DNA from 4 places in the Neobacillus sp. S1227 genome. Region 3 is predicted to be linked to each of the others. Evidence: predicted binding sites of a transcription regulator. Region 3 holds the regulator's gene; each other region holds the start of a gene.
What was found. Region 3 encodes Rex, which represses fermentation and respiration genes when NADH is low (regulators of the CRP and FNR family bind a similar motif). Its sites were predicted from a motif close to TTGTGAAATATTTCACAA; they were not measured.

Region 1 (4,216 bases), 1.5 Mb from region 3:
AATAGCTCTGAATGAAGAGGATATGCGTACAAAAGTACTGCAAATTGTGAATGACGTAACAAAAAAGGCTAAATTAGCCGATGCCCATGTCATCGTATGCGGTGGTAAAGGGATGGGCGACCTGCAAAATTTCCAGCTAGTCCATGAATTGGCGGAAACAATCGGCGCAAGCGTAGGCGGAACCCGCGATGTCGTTGAAGCAGGATGGCTGCCGCATGATCAGCAGGTTGGACAGACCGGGGAGACAGTCACTCCGAAAATTTATTTTGCCATTGGAGTATCTGGAGCGATTCAGCATGTGGTCGGTATGAAGAATTCTGAGTTAATAATTGCCATTAACAAAGACCCCAACGCCCCGATTTTTGACGTGGCAACGTACGGCATTGTAGGAGACGCAGTGAAAATTGTTCCAAAACTAATCGAGCAATTTAAAGAGCTTAAAGCTGAAAAGGGCGGTGAACTGAGCTATGCCTGAGAAGTTTGACGTGATTGTGGTAGGGGCTGGCCCCGCAGGAACCTCTTGTGCTTACACTTGTGCTAAAAATGGTCTAAATGTGCTGCTGATTGAACGTGGAGAGTATCCAGGTGCCAAAAACGTTATGGGCGGAGTATTGTACCGCCAGCAAATGGAAGAATTAATTCCTGAATTTTGGAAAGAAGCGCCGCTTGAAAGACCGGTCATTGAACAGCGGTTCTGGATGATGGACAAAGAATCAGTTCTTTCGTTCGGATATAAGGGCCTCGAATGGGGAGTTGAGCCATATAATAACTTTACAGTTCTAAGGGCTCAGTTTGATCAATGGTTCGCAAAGAAAGCTGTGGAGGCAGGAGCGCTTCTAATTAACGAAACAGTTGTCACGGAATGTATTGTCGAAGACGGCAAGGTTGTTGGTGTCCGTACCGATAGGCCGGATGGTGTGGTATTAGCAGATGTAGTTGTCCTTGCTGACGGAGTTAACTCGCTTTTATCCAAACAGCTGGGGTTCCATAAGGAGTTCCGCCCAGATGAAGTGGCGCTGACGGTTATGGAAGTGGTTAATCTTCCAAAAGACAAAATAAATGACCGCTTTAATTTGGAGGACAACCAAGGCTGTACGATTGAGATCTTTGGAGATTCCACAAAAGGAAATCTGGGTACGGCTTTTCTATATACCAACAAAGAGAGTTTGAATATCGGAGTGGGGACAACACTATCGAGTATGATAAAAGCAAAAATGAAGCCATATGAACTGCTGGATTACTTAAAGAATCATCCAATGGTCAAACCTCTCATTGCCGGCGGCGAGTCTGCTGAATATCTTGCCCACCTCATTCCGGAAGGAGGCTACCGCTCTGTTCCTAAAGTGGCTGGCAATGGAGTTATTGTTGTTGGGGACGCTGCCCAGCTTGTTAACGCTATTCATCGTGAAGGTTCGAACATGGCGATGCATTCTGGCTTATTGGCTGCCGAGACTGTAATTGAGGCGCACCGCTTTGGGAATTTCAGCGAATCAATGTTAAATAACTACCGCGAGGCCCTTTATAATAGCTTTATCATAAAAGATTTGGAAAAGTACAAAGATGCGGCCCATACATTCGAAAAATACCCGCAATATTTTAAAGAGTATGTTCCAATGATGAATCAGGCAGCTAGCAAATTCTTTACTGTTGACGGCACTCCAAAACGTGATAAACAAAAGCAGATTATTAAAAATATGACCTCACAAAGAGGAACACTGCGCGTATTGCAAGATCTCTATCGTGCATGGAAGGCGGTGAAATAATGTCAACGAAGAATATTGAGGAAAAACAGTATCTTCTCAGGTTTAAGTGTGACACAAAGTCCCATCTTACCGTTCTTGATCATGACGTATGTATGACCCAATGTCCTGATAAAATTTGTACAGTATTTTGCCCAGCTGAGGTATATAAGTGGGAAGGAACGCGGATGCAGGTAGGTTATGAAGGCTGTCACGAATGCGGAAGCTGCCGGATTGGCTGCCCTTACCAAAATATTAAATGGGAATATCCAAAAGGCGGTCATGGAATTGTCTTCAGGTTAGCATAAAAAAAGGTGCTGTTTGCTATTGCAGGCAGCACCTTTTTTTATCCTTTTAATCGTAAATCACTTAACACTATATGTATATTTTTTCACAAGGGATTTTAAAAAGAGGGTGAAGCTAGAAGGTAAGTATTTACAAGGTCAGCTTATTTTCTCTAAGAAGGCTGCCGAGGAAAGTTCATCTTTATTGCAGAAGGCTGCGAGCGAGGATGCAAGGGCTATGGCATGATCCATTTGTTCCATATTTTCTGAGCAATAATACGGCTTTTTCCAATTGAAGTCGCCGTCATTTGCGGCTGGATATATACTGACTTTCCAATGAAAATAAATCCGTGGCTGAGGGAGCTGGACCCCTTCTACGGCAATTAGCCAATGTGTGGAATTGGATTCTGGAATGTAGGCATCTGTATCCTTAAGTGAAACAAGATCATTTGTACCAATCGGTAAGAATGCCGTTTGATAAAAATCATGATAATTTGGGGTTTTCAATATAGTTACCTCCCTTTCAAAATATCTACCTTAATTATATGAAACTATAAGGATTTTTTTGAGTGATAAATGTTATAATTTTTTAAAAAAATAAAACGTTTTCAAAAAGTTGTCAATAATATTCCAAGTGGAGTTGTAAATTTGGTATAGATGTGACGATTGTCACTACATAATCGTAATTGCGCTTTTATACTAAAAGCAGAAGATTGAAAGAGGTGAATGCAATGAGCAGTTGTATGAGTGGTTTCGGCGGGATGCCGAATGCTGAGCTAAGAAGTAAGGGATTAAGTCAGTTGAAGGAAGAACATCCTCCATTAAGAAGCCAAATGGAAGGTTTGTTCAGTCTAACCCAAAAAATCGATAAAGATATTGATATAGAAGCTAATTTCCAAGAGTTAATTACTAAGGTAGAAGAATTTCTGGCAGTGCTTGACCCGCATTCAGAGAGAGAAGAAGGTGTGCTGTTTCCAATGATGGGAACTTATATTGGGACAACTTCTGGACCAATCGCGGTAATGGAGTATGAGCATGACCAAGCAAAAGCCCATATTAAATCTTTTCTTGAGCAGGCAGCCGCCAGCCCGTCTTCACATGATGAATTTAAAAAATTGGCTGGATACGTCCAAAATGCTTACTATATTTTAACGGAGCATTTTAACAAGGAAGAAAACGTCCTCTTCCCAATGGCCGAGCGAATGCTCTCTGATGAGGAAAAGGCAGAATTATATCAAAGGATTCAAGAAATTAAGTAAAAAGGATGGCAGAGTCCATCTTTTTTACTTTTTTTGCCCTATAAAACATTTAGGTTAAGGGATATGACTTTACCGGTAATTGACAGCGGTTCGAAATTTTTTTATAATAATTTTGAAATCGAGATATTGTGAGCGTTTTGCCTTTGAGGGCAATTTCCCAATAAAGATAAAGGATGAGTTGTTATGGAAAAAGATTCAACAGCCGTTTCACTAAAACTTTTCATTGTTCTCTCAAGAGCCTATAAAGCCATTAATGAACACGTCAATAAAGTTATCCAAGCAAGCGGTTTAAACCCAACTGAGTTTGCTGTATTAGAGCTTCTCTACCACAAAGGCGACCAGCCGCTGCAACAAATAGGTGCAAAAATCCTGCTTGCGAGCGGAAGTATTACGTATGTTGTCGATAAGCTTGAACAAAAGGGATTATTGAGAAGGAGCGCCTGCCCGACAGATAGACGTGTAATTTTTGCGCAAATAACAGATGAGGGAAAAAATTTGATACAGGATATTTTTCCTGAACATGCCCAACAAATTGATAAGCTTATGTCAAGTTTATCTGATACGGAAAAGCTGGAGGCAATTGATTTGTTAAAAAAATTAGGCCTGCCTGCAGGAAAATTTTAATACGACTTTTAGTCGTATTTTTTTTGCAAAAAGGAATATTAATCAATAGTGTCGAAATGAATATAGCCGAAAAAAATGAAAAAAGGGGGTTTTTTCATGGGCTTTGAACAGTATACTTACATAAGACCTAACTTAGACCAGGTTCGGGCAAAATTCAATGAAGCATTAGAGCGCTTCAAATACGCTGATTCAGTGGAAAAGCAAAGCGGGGCCATGAATGAAATCAATCAACTGAGAAATGACTTGGGGACGATGTTCAATCTTTGTAATATTCGCCATACCATTGATACGAATGATGAATTTTATAAAA
Region 2 (4,216 bases), 1.7 Mb from region 3:
GAAACCATATTTAATGGTCCATAGCCTGTTGCTTCGGAATAAGTGTACATCCGGCGTGCCTGACCGTCTAAACCAGTAATGTACATTGGGAAGAACGCTAAGCAGAATCCGATCGTAAGCGTCCAGAAAGACCATTTACCGATTCGTTCATTCAACATGAAACCAAACATTTTTGGCCAATAATAGGTTAGACCAGCAAGCATAGCAAATACTACACCTGGGATAATCGTGTTATGGAAGTGAGCCACTAAGAACATTGTGTTATGGTACTGATAGTCAGCAGCTGACATCGCAAGCATAACCCCTGTCATCCCGCCGATTACAAATAACGGAATAAACCCTAGAGAATATAACATTGGAACGGTAAATCGAATTTTCCCTTTCCATAACGTAAATAACCAGTTGAAAATCTTAACACCTGTTGGTACTGCGATCATCATTGTTGTAATAGAGAAGAAGCTGTTTGCAACTGCCCCCTGCCCCATCGTAAAGAAATGGTGCGCCCAAACCATACAGGATAATGCTGAGATAATAACCATTGATGCAACCATTGATTTATAGCCATAAAGGTTACGGCCGGCAAAGGTTGAGATAACCTCACTGTAAATACCAAATGCAGGTAATATAAGGATATAAACTTCAGGATGTCCCCAAACCCAGAATAGGTTGGCCCAGAGCATATCCATACCGCCATTTGTGGTTGCAAAGAAGTGAGTTCCAAACAATCTGTCCATGGTTCCCATCGCAAGCGCAACTGTAATGACAGGGAAAACCGTTACGATAATAAGGTTTGTTACTAAAACAGACCATGTAAACATCGGCATTTTCATTAAGGTCATGCCAGGTGCTCTCATTTTCATGATCGTTGTAATCATGTTAATACCTGTCATCAGCGACCCGATACCGGATATCTGTATCGCAATCATATAATAGTTCGTACCGACATGTGGACTGAAATCATTCCCTGCAAGCGGGAAATAAGAAGTCCATCCTGCATCAGGAGATCCGCCGATAACAAAAGAGATATTAAACAACATTGCACCAAAGAAGAACAGCCAGAAGCTTAATGCGTTCAATCTTGGGAAGGCCACGTCACGGGCGCCAATTTGTAATGGAACAACATAGTTCATGAAAGCAAAGATGAATGGCATTGCCATAAACATGACCATGATTACCCCGTGTGTTGAGAATACTTCATTATAGTGCTGTGAATCTAGCAATTTATTATCAGGTACTGCCAGCTGGGCACGAAGCATAATCGCGTCCACCCCGCCGCGGAACAACATAATTAAGGCAGAGAGTAAATACATAATTCCAATCCGTTTATGGTCAACTGTTGTTAACCATTCACGCCATAAATATCCCCATTTCTTGAAATAGGTTAGGCCTGCAATTATGGCAACTACTGTTAGGCCAATCGCTACCATAGATGCATAGATTGCCAGACTTGGATTTGGTATGGCAAAACGTTCAAAGAACTCCATCCTCTATTAACTCCTTTCGAGAGATTAATTTTTTCAATAATTCGGTTCATTAACTCTTTAACAATTACTCATGATTTTGGTGGTCTGACATATCCATATCCATATCCATTTTTGAGTGATCAGTTTGACCTTCTTCTGGTTTTGCAGATGGACTATGTTCGTGTTCTGGTGCTGGACTAAATTTTAAATGCGTCCCTGTGAATGTCATTTGTCCAAGATGGCCTGGTTTTAATAACTCATCAAACTTTTTCTCTGATAAAGGTTTTGCCGTTTTCTTTACGTCTTTTACCCATTTATCGAAATCTTTTTCAGACATTGCTGTAACATTAAATGTATTTTCAGCCGTTCCTTTACCACTAAAGTTGGCGTTACGGCCCATCATTTCACCCGGTTCATCTGCAGCTAAGTGCAGTGTCGTCACCATATCGGACATGGCGTATTTTTGACCGCCAAGTTGTGGAATCCAGAAGCTGGTGATTGGTCCGTAGGAATAAAGCTTAAATTCAATCGGCCGGTCTGTGGGAATATACAAATAGTTAACCGTTTCAATATTTTGTTCCGGATAACTAAAATGCCATTTCCAGTCAGATGAGGATGCATAAATGACTAAAGGATCTTTATCCTGATATTTTATTGGTTTTGCTTCGACAATATTGTTACTTTGAACAGAAACGATTGAAAAATAAGTGACAATGATGACAGGAATACCGACGCAAATTAGCTCAACCCATTTATTTCCTTCAATGTGCGGCGGTTCATAATCTGGGCTTGCCTTTGAGGCACGATACTTAATTAGCACATAAATCAAAATAGCGAAAACTACAATTACAATAAATGACATGATCCCAATGGATAATAAAATATCATGGGCTTGCCTTTCGGCTTGCGGACCTTTAGGATCAAGAACCATAAGCGGTTCACATCCTGTAAGCACTGTGACAATAGTGAGAACAAGCAGTAACAAAGCCGATTTTACTTTCATGCTAGTACCCCTTTCTTTTATTTAAAAAATGTCTTTTTTAAAAAAATTTTTGTTTGTGATTTACATCACATCATTAGTAACTATCTTAATACCAAACATTATTAAAAGACACCCATTCGGAAGATTTGTCACTAAATGTTCAAAAAGAGTTCGACACTTTGTAAAAATAGGATCTATACATTTGCTTTTTTAATATATCTTTATTAATGGTTAGCAGTTAATTTGAGGATTATGGAAAAGTACCCTTAAATTCCCTTCACATTTATGTTACGGTTAAATAGGAAATAAACTGAAAACCTGCAGGTTCTTGCCGCGCTCATCGCTAACGAGCAATTGTCCGGACTGCCCACATTGGCCCAAGCGGTGAAGATAGGAAAAACTGAGTACGTCAAACAATGGAAACCGACTAACAAAAGGATGCAGCTATCCTTTGAATATATGAAACAATTATTGAATGATATTGATGTTGCAATCAATAAAGACGGAAATGGCATACATACGGAGTGACACACCAATTGGATGGAGACAAGGTTGAGGAAATGGAATCTTTTATTTTCTATTATGACGGCGAATAATTTCGAGGTATCTATGTTTAATTCTTTGCCCCTTATTAGTTAAGAGAGTCCTCTTTTCTATCTCTTAATCCGCCTCCTATTTCCTAGTATTAGATAATTAATCAATCAACCTCCATATATACCCAAATTCGTCCAATTGTTTGGATAACCCATGCAGGACAAACACTTTCCCAATAAAATAAATTACAAAACTTTTTAATGCTCCATATTTTAGGGAGTGGTCGTATGGGAGCAATTAACGGAAATGAATATATCGAACGGATGAATCGGTTGAAGAAGGAAATTTGGCTGGATGGAGAACGATTGGAAGGGGATATCTCTGGACACCCTGCATTTAGAGGTCTGATTCAGAGTAAAGCATCATTATATGATTTGCAGTTTGATTTAAACCTGAAAGAAAAGCTAACGTTCTTATCCCCGGAAACGGAAGAGCGGATTGGGCTATCTTATTTACAGCCGCGGACGAAAGAGGATTTAAAAAGAAGGCGAAGTATGTTCGAAATTTGGGCCAGGCATACCAATGGGCTGATGGGTAGAAGTCCGGATTATATGAATTCAGTCATCATGGCCTTTTCCTCCTCTGCCTCTTTTTTGGAAGGGAAAGAGAATTGCTTTCCGGAAAATATTAAGTGCCTTTATGAAAGAGCAAAAAATCAAGATCTTTCATTTACCCACACATTTATAACTCCTCAGGTAAATCGGTCGCAAATCGCCCTGCAAAAATCAAAAGAACCGATTGCCGCCAAGATTGTCGAAAAAAACAAAAACGGGATTGTTATCAGGGGCGCCCGCCTGTTAGCGACTCAAGGCGGCTTAACAGATGAGGTTCTAGTTTATTCAGCAGGAGGTGTAACGAATGATGCAGATGCCTACGCCTTTTCCATTCCTTCCGATACCGCAGGCTTAAGATTTATTTGCCGAGAATCATTCGTCGGCGGCGAGTCATCTTTTGATTATCCGCTCAGCTCGCGCTATGAAGAAATGGATACGATCCTAGTATTTGATAACGTACTGGTCCCTTGGGAGAGAGTCTTTTTTTTCGAGAATGTGGAGGCAGCAAACGAATTTATGGTCCAAAGCTCATTCCATCATCATGCCTACCATCAGGCCATCACCAGACAGGTTGTGAAAAATGAATTTCTATTGGGGCTAGCCGAAACCTTAACGGATACAAT
Region 3 (4,216 bases):
GTCAGGAATTTGTGGTGCCGGTTTGGCTGATCACTAGTTTCACCCTTGCCTTTCTCCTCATTCTTGTTATCCTAAGAAAAGAAATGCAGCCTGGAGTCCATAGTAAAAGAAACACTTCCATCGGGCATTCGATAATGTGGGCGATTTTAGGGGTTTTCCTTGCTCTTTTTGCCCAATATGCGGCTGCCATCATTGAGCGCCTTATTGGGATTGAATTGGGCTCTAAAAATACACAGGAAATCCTCACGATAATTAATGCCTTTCCATTAGCCATTCTTGTAACGAGTATTATCGGCCCGATTTTAGAGGAAATTGTGTTTCGAAAAATTATCTTTGGGGCTTTTTATAAACGGTTTAATTTCTTTATTTCTGCGCTAATCAGCTCGGTGATCTTTGCGCTTGTCCATATGGAGCCTGAGCATCTGCTTATTTACTCGGCGATGGGCTTTACCTTTGCTTTTCTTTATGTAAAAACTAAACGGATCCTGGTGCCGATTTTCGCCCATGTATCTATGAACACGATGGTCGTCCTTGTTCAGTCGGTTTATAAGGATGACATTGAGCGGCTGATGCGTGAGGCAGAGGCAGTTCAAAACTTTATCGGAGGATTTCTATGAGACGTTCACCTTTGTTTTCCGGTTTGATTTATTTAATACTTGGGGCCCTGTTCACCTATTTTGCCATCGATGATGTTCAAAACAATGGCTGGGGCTTCTTTAGTTACCTTTTGGTCATCCTGGCCACCTTTGACTTTGGATCAGCCTTAAAGATGATTGTTTTTCATTTTAAATATAAGGGGCAAATGAAGAAATGAGGCTGTCACATAAACAGCCTCTTTCTTATTAATCTCCGGTTTCCTTTAGCGCATTCTGTTGATAGGTTTTAAAGAATACATCACAGAACGCCCTCGACAAGGTCAACACAATACCGACCGCAACTGCAATCCCCTTATCCTTAGGACTAGGTAAAATGTAAGCAAAAAAACAAAAAAAGAGGCTGAATAATTCAGACCTCTAACTTTATTGGTTCGCCCTTTTATAACGGTATTGGTTCCACTGATAATGAATAAAACATCCGATGCAAAATCCAAGTATCGCGATAAAGGCGGCCACAGCAACCATAACCGTAAATATATAGCCTACAGTATTCCATCCCAGCAGGAATCCTGCAAATCCAATTCCCAAACACGATACGGCAATTTTTTGATTAAATTGCTGCTGCTCCCAATCCTCCGGTATATAAGCCTTTGGATCCTTTCTTAAAAACAGTTTTGCTATTTGCATAATCGGATTAAATCCGAATAAAAGACCAAACATACCGGCACTAAACGGCACTAACAAAAACCATTCCTGTCCGGATAACCATGTTAACACAACACTTATAACAATCACCCACTGGTTTGTTTTCACTAACGGCCGTGGGATTGAGCGAACTGTTTTTGTCATTTTAATCCCAACCTTCCCTATTGGATTACAATACTTATTTGTAAATTCATTTTACCCGCTTTAACTTCTTTTGTATAGTGAGCTGTATAGGAAAAATGTTTCCAAACGAAAAATGGGCCTCTCACCTATTTTGGCGAGAAGCCCATTTATTATTTATTCTTCAACTACTTCGCTTGGATAATGCTTTAAAAAGTAAACAAGTGACTGCAGCTCCACCGCCAAGTCAATATGATGCACGCGGATAGATGGAGGGACATTCAGTCTTGCTGGTGTAAAGTTTAAAATCCCTTTTACCTTCGTATTCACTAGCTTGTCTGTGATTTGCTGAGCAACCGGAGCCGGCACCGTCAAAATCGCCACCGAAATATTTTCCTCGATCAAATACTGCTCTAAATCATCCATCGAATAAACGGGAACATTGCCTATTGAACCGCCGATTTTTCCGGGATCCACATCGAAGGCGCAAGAGATTTTTGTGTTATTATTTTTTAAAAAATTGTAATGTAAAAAAGCAGTGCCGAGATTACCCACCCCGATTAACGCTACCTTTGTTAATTCATCCTGATCAAGAGTTTTCCGGAAAAACGATAACAAATAGTTTACGTTATAACCGTACCCTTTTTTTCCAAGGGCACCAAAATAAGAGAAATCCCTGCGAATTGTTGCCGAATCGACCTTTACTGCTTCACTTAATTCTGCAGATGACACCCTTTGCTTGCCAGAAGAATGAAGGTTTTGTAAAAATCGATAATATAAGGGCAGACGCTTTGCTGTTGCCTGTGGTATTTTCATCGTTTCATTGGACATATTTCTCCCACCCTTCAATATTAATAGATATATTAGATTTCTCTTCTAAAATCACCGTTTTTGCCGCCAGTTTTTTCCACCAAAAAGGTTGGTCCGATCACCATCCCTTTATCAACTGCCTTGCACATATCATAAACGGTTAGGGCACAAGCAGAGGCGGCTGTTAGCGCTTCCATCTCAACCCCCGTACTGCCTTTAGTTTTAACTGATGCAGCAATATGCAGTGTATATTGTTCCTGCCCGGCCTGCTCCCAGAAAAAATTAATATTGATACCTGTTAATGGAATTGGGTGGCACATTGGAATGATATCCCATGTCTTTTTCGCCGCCATCACCGCAGCAACCTGGGCAACTGCTAAGACATCGCCCTTTTTCATTTCGTGGTTTGTGATTTTTTCATAAATTTCAGAGCTTACTGTTATGCTGGACTGGGCAACTGCCGTGCGTGCCGTTTCTGGCTTATCGCTGACATCAACCATCTTGGCCCTGCCTTCTTCATTAAAATGAGTAAATTCAGCCATATAAGAAATCCTCCTACAAAAAATAATACAATATTTTTATGTCCATGTGTGTGAAACTTTGAACTATCAGTATATTTTTTTATAATTCCATTAAAAATTTCACTTCATTGCCGACAATCGGTTAATACGGTACACTATTCGTAAGGTATTAGAGGTGAAAAAAATGATTTTATTACAGGTTAATCAACTACAAAAATATTATGGTGCTGAACTTATTTTATCGAATATAAAACTAGAATTACAAACCCGTGACCGTGTTGCCCTTGTCGGACGGAATGGAGCGGGGAAATCAACGTTATTGAAAATCATCGCCGGCGAAATAGGTTATGACGGCGGGGAAATCATCAAACCAAAGGATGTTACCGTTGGTTATTTGGCGCAAAATACGGGTTTGGAGTCCAATTTGTCCATTTGGGAGGAAATGCTGACGGTTTTTGAGAACCTGCAAGCGATGGAAAAATCGCTCCGGAAGCTGGAACAGCAAATGGCTGACCCTGCTGTTTTCGGAGACCCAGAAAAATACAAACGAGTATTAAAGGAATATGATGAATTGCAAGTTAAATTTAAAGAGCAAGGCGGCTATCAGTATGAGGCCGATATCCGCTCTGTATTGCATGGGTTAAATTTTTCTGACACGACGTTAATGATTTCAAGTCTAAGCGGCGGACAAAAAACGCGTCTCGCGCTAGGCAAACTGCTGCTGACAAGACCTGATATTTTAATTTTGGACGAACCTACCAACCATTTGGATATCGAAACCCTTTCCTGGCTGGAGCAATATCTGCAGGGTTATGAAGGCGCAATTTTAATTGTTTCGCATGACCGCTATTTTTTGGATAAAGTCGTCACTGAGGTATATGAACTATCACGCCGCCTGATTCAGCGATTTACCGGTAATTATAGCTCTTATCTTGAACAGAAAGCCGCCAATTATGAACGCGACATGAAGCTTTATGAAAAGCAGCAGGAGGAAATTTCTGCTTTAAAGGATTTCATTCAGCGCAACATCGCACGGGCCACAACTACTAAGCGGGCGCAAAGCCGGCGAAAGAAGCTTGAAAAAATGGAAATCTTGGACCGGCCATCAGGGGATGAAAAATCCGCTTCCTTCTCATTTGAAATTGAGCGGCAAAGCGGCAATGATGTACTTACTGTTGATTCGGTTGCTGTCGGCTATGATGGCGAGAAGGTTTCCGAGGATATTTCCTTTCGTGTGTATAAAGGCGACAGTATTGCCCTTGTCGGCCCTAACGGAATCGGGAAGTCGACCCTTTTAAAAACTATAATTAAAAAGCTTCCCGCTTTGGCTGGTACCATTCAATACGGGACCAATCTATCCATCGGCTATTACGATCAAGAACAAGCCAACCTAACCTCCAATAAACGCGTCTTAAACGAGCTATGGGATGAATATCCACTGAAACCGGAAAGGGAAATCCGTAC
Region 4 (4,216 bases), 1.3 Mb from region 3:
ATTCTTAAATCCCTTAATGGTCTATTAAATTTATCTGTAATGATAGGTTGTTCCATTTAATCCACTCCAATAAATAAGAAGCTCATTTTAATACCATTGTAACAGATGGTTTAAAAAAATACTGTTACTTTCTTCATTATCCATATTTCCCTCAAAAAAATTGTCCAGTTTTCACTATATTGTCATTGTTTACTACTTCTACCTTGCTAATCTTGATATAAAATGTTACTAACGAATCCATTTATTTAAGTTTATTTATATAGAAATGTACAGGGGTGGCGAAAAATGATTACGACAATAAAACCAACTCATTCAATTGAAATAAAAGAACTGCTTAATTTTGCTGATCGGAAGTTTAAAAGCGAACGGGGAAGATTTCTATTTCAGGAAGGGATGCTCGCTGATGAATTATATGTCATCATCTCAGGTAAAATTCAAATTAGCAAAATTACAGCAGATGGGCGGGAACTGTCACTAAGAATTTGCGGAGAAAACGATATTTGCGGAGAATTAACCCTTTTCACTGATAGTCCAAAATATTTATTAAGTGCCAAGGTTCTTGAAGAAGGTGAAATTGCGGCAATTAAAAAAGAAGTACTTGAAAGTGAAATTTTCCAAAACAGTAAGCTTGCCTTTGAATTTATGAAATGGATGAGCGACCACTTCCGTAAAACCCAAACAAAATTCCGTGATCTTGTCTTAAATGGAAAGCGCGGCGCTCTATTTTCAACCTTAATCCGGATGACCAACAGCTATGGGGTGCCAAAAGGCGATGCTATTTTAATCGATCTTCCATTAACCAACCAAGAGCTGGCGAACTTTTGCGGCACTTCAAGAGAAAGTACAAACCGTATTTTAAGTGAATTAAAGCATGATAACATCATTTCCATTAAACGCGGTAAAATTACCGTCTTGGATTTGCAATATTTAAAAGATGAAATTGGCTGTGAAAATTGTTCCACTGTTTATTGCAACATTGAATAGTTTTAGAAAGGAGGCAATCGAAAATCGATTGCCTCAAACAATTTACTGTGTTTGTTTTTCTCTTAAAGCCTTAGGAATATAAACGCAGAATGGTTCGCTTTCTAAATAATCCCCAGTCATGGCGTAAGCTCTTGATCTTGAGCCGCCGCAAACATATCTGAATTCGCAGACACCGCATTTCCCTTTAAATCCATCCGGATTCCTAAGTGCCTTAAAGATTGGCGACTCGCGGTAAATTTCCGCAAGAGGGGTTTCCCTAATATTTCCGGCCTTAACCGGAAGCAGGCCGCTTGGATAGACATCCCCTATATGAGAAATAAATACAAAGCCATTGCCGTCATTTACACCCTTTGGTGCACGGCCCAGGCCATCAATCGAGCCGGTTAAGCCTTTTTCTGTCAACGCAGATAAATAGCTGATCTCATCTGTCTGTTCTTTGGCTGCACGCATTTTTTGCTGGATTACTACACGGCGGTAATGCATCGCCTCCGTGGTTTTAATATCAAAAGGAACCCTTTTGCTTAAACCATAGAGCCATCTAAGTACCTTTTCATGCTCCACAGGAGATATCATATCAGATACCTGCCCCCTTCCGGTTGGAACGAGGAAAAAGACACTCCACAGAACACATTTTAATTCTTCAACCAATTTCGCCATTTCTTCAAGATGTTCATAATTGTATCTGGAAACAACGGTATTAATCTGGATTGGCATTTCAAGCTCATGTAAATATTTAATTCGTTCCATTGTTAAGTCAAAAGAGCCCGCTGTCCCGCGAAAATGATCATGGATCTCTGCAGTAGGACCATCAAGGCTGAACGCCCAACGAGAAAGTCCGACTTCTTTAGCCTTGCGCATCGCATCAATTGTTACGTTAGGAGTGGCGCTTGGTGTCATCGAAACACGTACCCCTTTTGAGACAGCGTATTTGGTAATTTCAAAAATATCCTCTCTCATCAGCGGATCTCCGCCGGTAAATACAAGCAGCGGATTATTCATTTCGTATATCTGATCAATCAAATGCTTGCCTTCTTCAAGCGTAAGTTCTCGAGGGTCCCTCGTATACTGTGCATCCGCGCGGCAGTGCAGACATTTTAATTGACATGCTCGAGTGAGTTCCCATATCACAATAAACGGATCTTTATTAAAGTCTCGGCTAAAATCCATCTTGAAACGCCTCCTATAAAACGGCCAGTTCAAACTAAATAGCCTTATTACTTCGTATTATAAAGTTGTTTATGTTTGAAAAAAGTGAACTACCTCACAATCAGCTTTCATTATATGGACGATTTGTGAATATAAAAAACAGAGCTTAGCGCCCTGCAAGCGAGTGCCTGGAGCGGAAATCAACAGGCCCGTTAGCAAGGATAATCAATAAAAATTTGATAATTTACGTTTGGATAAAACAAAAAAATTGCCGAGAAAAATTCCCCTTTCTCGGCAATCTGAGTAGACCAATAACGCTCTGCTTTTATGAGATGGTTAAAACTTCGTATTTTGAGGACAGTTCAACAAAGTCAGCCATTCCGCTTATTTTGCCAACTGTCAATTTTTCGCTAACACCATAGTGATCGGCACAAGTTTTACATGCAAAAACATTAACACCCTTATCCTCTAACTCTTTTAAATGAACGGATACAAAGGAATCCTCAGTCAAGGTTAATACCCCGCTGTTCATGCAAAAAACAGCTGCTGGGAGATCCTCTCTTTGTTTTAATACAGTAAAGAAAGTCTCTAAAACATTCTCTCCTAAAACCTGATCGCCTTTTCCCAACTGATTTGAACTAACTAAAATGACTTTATTTTTCATCCTCCTGGAGGTCCTCCTTAACGAATTCCCAGTGCAATTTTGGCATAACGGGACATCATGTCCTTATTCCAAGGAGGATTCCAGACGATATTAACATCTACATCCTTGATTTCCGGAATATCAGCCAATGCTCTTTTTACCTGATCAACAATTGTTCCGGCTAGTGGGCAGCCCATTGCTGTTAATGTCATAGTAACCGTCAGTCTTCCCTCGTCGTCCATTTCAGTATTATATATTAAACCTAAGTTGACGATATCGACGCCAAGCTCAGGGTCAATAACAAGCTCAAGGGCGCCCATTATATTTTCTTTTAAATCTTCATTCATTTTATCTTCACTCCTGTCAGTTTTATTGTAACCATTATAACAAAAGGTATTTCGAAAACCAGTATAGCGCTTTTTAGAAACATTTGAAGTGAATTTTTTTACAGTTTAAATATAAATTGATAACATATTGATAATAGAAACAAATACTTCCAAAGAGAGGTTTCAAATGACAGAAAGACATTTAATCGCATTGGACTTAGATGGAACTTTATTAAAAGATGATAAAACGATTTCGGAAAAAACAAAGGAAGTTTTAAGAAAAGCTAGAGAAGATGGCCATATCGTGATGATAGCCACAGGCAGGCCATATCGTTCCAGTGAAATGTATTATCGCGAGTTAAATTTAGATTCCCCGATCGTTAATTTCAATGGGGCCTTCATGCACCATCCTCGAGACCCGAAATGGGGCTTTTTCCATGAGCCGCTTGACATTAGCGTGGCAAAAGATATCGTGGAGGCGTGCCGCAGCTTTTATTTTCATAATATCATCGCTGAAGTAATGGATGATGTCTATTTTCATTATCATGACCAAAAGCTGATTGAAATTTTTAATTTTGGGAATCCCAGTATTACTACAGGTGATTTAAGTAATTATTTGAAGGATTCACCGACAAGCCTGCTCATCCATACAGAGGAAGACCAATTAAAAAAGATCCGCGACCATCTATCTGACGTCCATGCCGAAGTCATCGATCACCGCAGCTGGGCTGCCCCCTGGCATGTGATCGAAATTATTAAGTCCGGCCTAAATAAGGCTGTCGGGTTGAAAAAGGCGGCTGATTATTACCGTATCCCCTCCCAAAGAGTCATTGCTTTCGGCGATGAGGATAATGATTTGGAAATGCTTGAATATGCTGGTTATGGAATTGCGATGGGAAATGGCATTGACCAAGTGAAAAATATCGCCAATGATGTTACTCTAACCAATGAAGAAGATGGAGTCGCTGAATATTTGACAGATTTGCTACGTTTAAAATAATTTCATCTATTCACCATTGTTTACCTATATGAACCCGCCAATGTTGGAGCATACTATTAACGAGGCAGCGAAGCTGTTTCAATCCGAGCTTTTTAGCATATTGGAGGGATTCGAATG

Region 1: the regulator Rex is predicted to act here: its motif matches at 2,681-2,698, upstream of ACZ5AE_RS08785 (hemerythrin domain-containing protein).
Region 2: the regulator Rex is predicted to act here: its motif matches at 2,520-2,537, upstream of qoxA (cytochrome aa3 quinol oxidase subunit II).
Region 4: the regulator Rex is predicted to act here: its motif matches at 2,234-2,251, upstream of ACZ5AE_RS08195 (TIGR04053 family radical SAM/SPASM domain-containing protein).

The regions. Positions count from the first base shown of each region.
Region 1 is NZ_AP038276.1:1,705,740-1,709,955, forward strand. It holds gene ACZ5AE_RS08765 (electron transfer flavoprotein subunit alpha/FixB family protein) at 1-475, shown strand, start outside; gene ACZ5AE_RS08770 (FAD-dependent oxidoreductase) at 468-1,763, shown strand; gene ACZ5AE_RS08775 (ferredoxin family protein) at 1,763-2,047, shown strand; gene ACZ5AE_RS08780 (hypothetical protein) at 2,183-2,530, opposite strand; gene ACZ5AE_RS08785 (hemerythrin domain-containing protein) at 2,755-3,282, shown strand; gene ACZ5AE_RS08790 (MarR family winged helix-turn-helix transcriptional regulator) at 3,466-3,906, shown strand; gene ACZ5AE_RS08795 (M3 family oligoendopeptidase) at 4,003-4,216, shown strand, end outside.
Region 2 is NZ_AP038276.1:1,964,668-1,968,883, reverse strand. It holds gene qoxB (cytochrome aa3 quinol oxidase subunit I) at 1-1,484, opposite strand, end outside; gene qoxA (cytochrome aa3 quinol oxidase subunit II) at 1,549-2,466, opposite strand; gene ACZ5AE_RS10065 (hypothetical protein) at 2,830-2,973, shown strand; gene hpaB (4-hydroxyphenylacetate 3-monooxygenase, oxygenase component) at 3,267-4,216, shown strand, end outside.
Region 3 is NZ_AP038276.1:254,243-258,458, reverse strand. It holds gene ACZ5AE_RS01435 (lysostaphin resistance A-like protein) at 1-617, shown strand, start outside; gene ACZ5AE_RS01430 (YdiK family protein) at 614-814, shown strand; gene ACZ5AE_RS01425 (DUF4395 domain-containing protein) at 1,020-1,445, opposite strand; gene ACZ5AE_RS01420 (redox-sensing transcriptional repressor Rex) at 1,599-2,252, opposite strand; gene moaC (cyclic pyranopterin monophosphate synthase MoaC) at 2,285-2,773, opposite strand; gene ACZ5AE_RS01410 (ABC-F family ATP-binding cassette domain-containing protein) at 2,937-4,216, shown strand, end outside.
Region 4 is NZ_AP038276.1:1,589,397-1,593,612, reverse strand. It holds gene moaA (GTP 3',8-cyclase MoaA) at 1-56, opposite strand, end outside; gene ACZ5AE_RS08200 (Crp/Fnr family transcriptional regulator) at 286-984, shown strand; gene ACZ5AE_RS08195 (TIGR04053 family radical SAM/SPASM domain-containing protein) at 1,027-2,151, opposite strand; gene ACZ5AE_RS08190 (DsrE family protein) at 2,456-2,794, opposite strand; gene ACZ5AE_RS08185 (metal-sulfur cluster assembly factor) at 2,812-3,120, opposite strand; gene ACZ5AE_RS08180 (Cof-type HAD-IIB family hydrolase) at 3,287-4,099, shown strand; gene ACZ5AE_RS08175 (hypothetical protein) at 4,214-4,216, shown strand, end outside.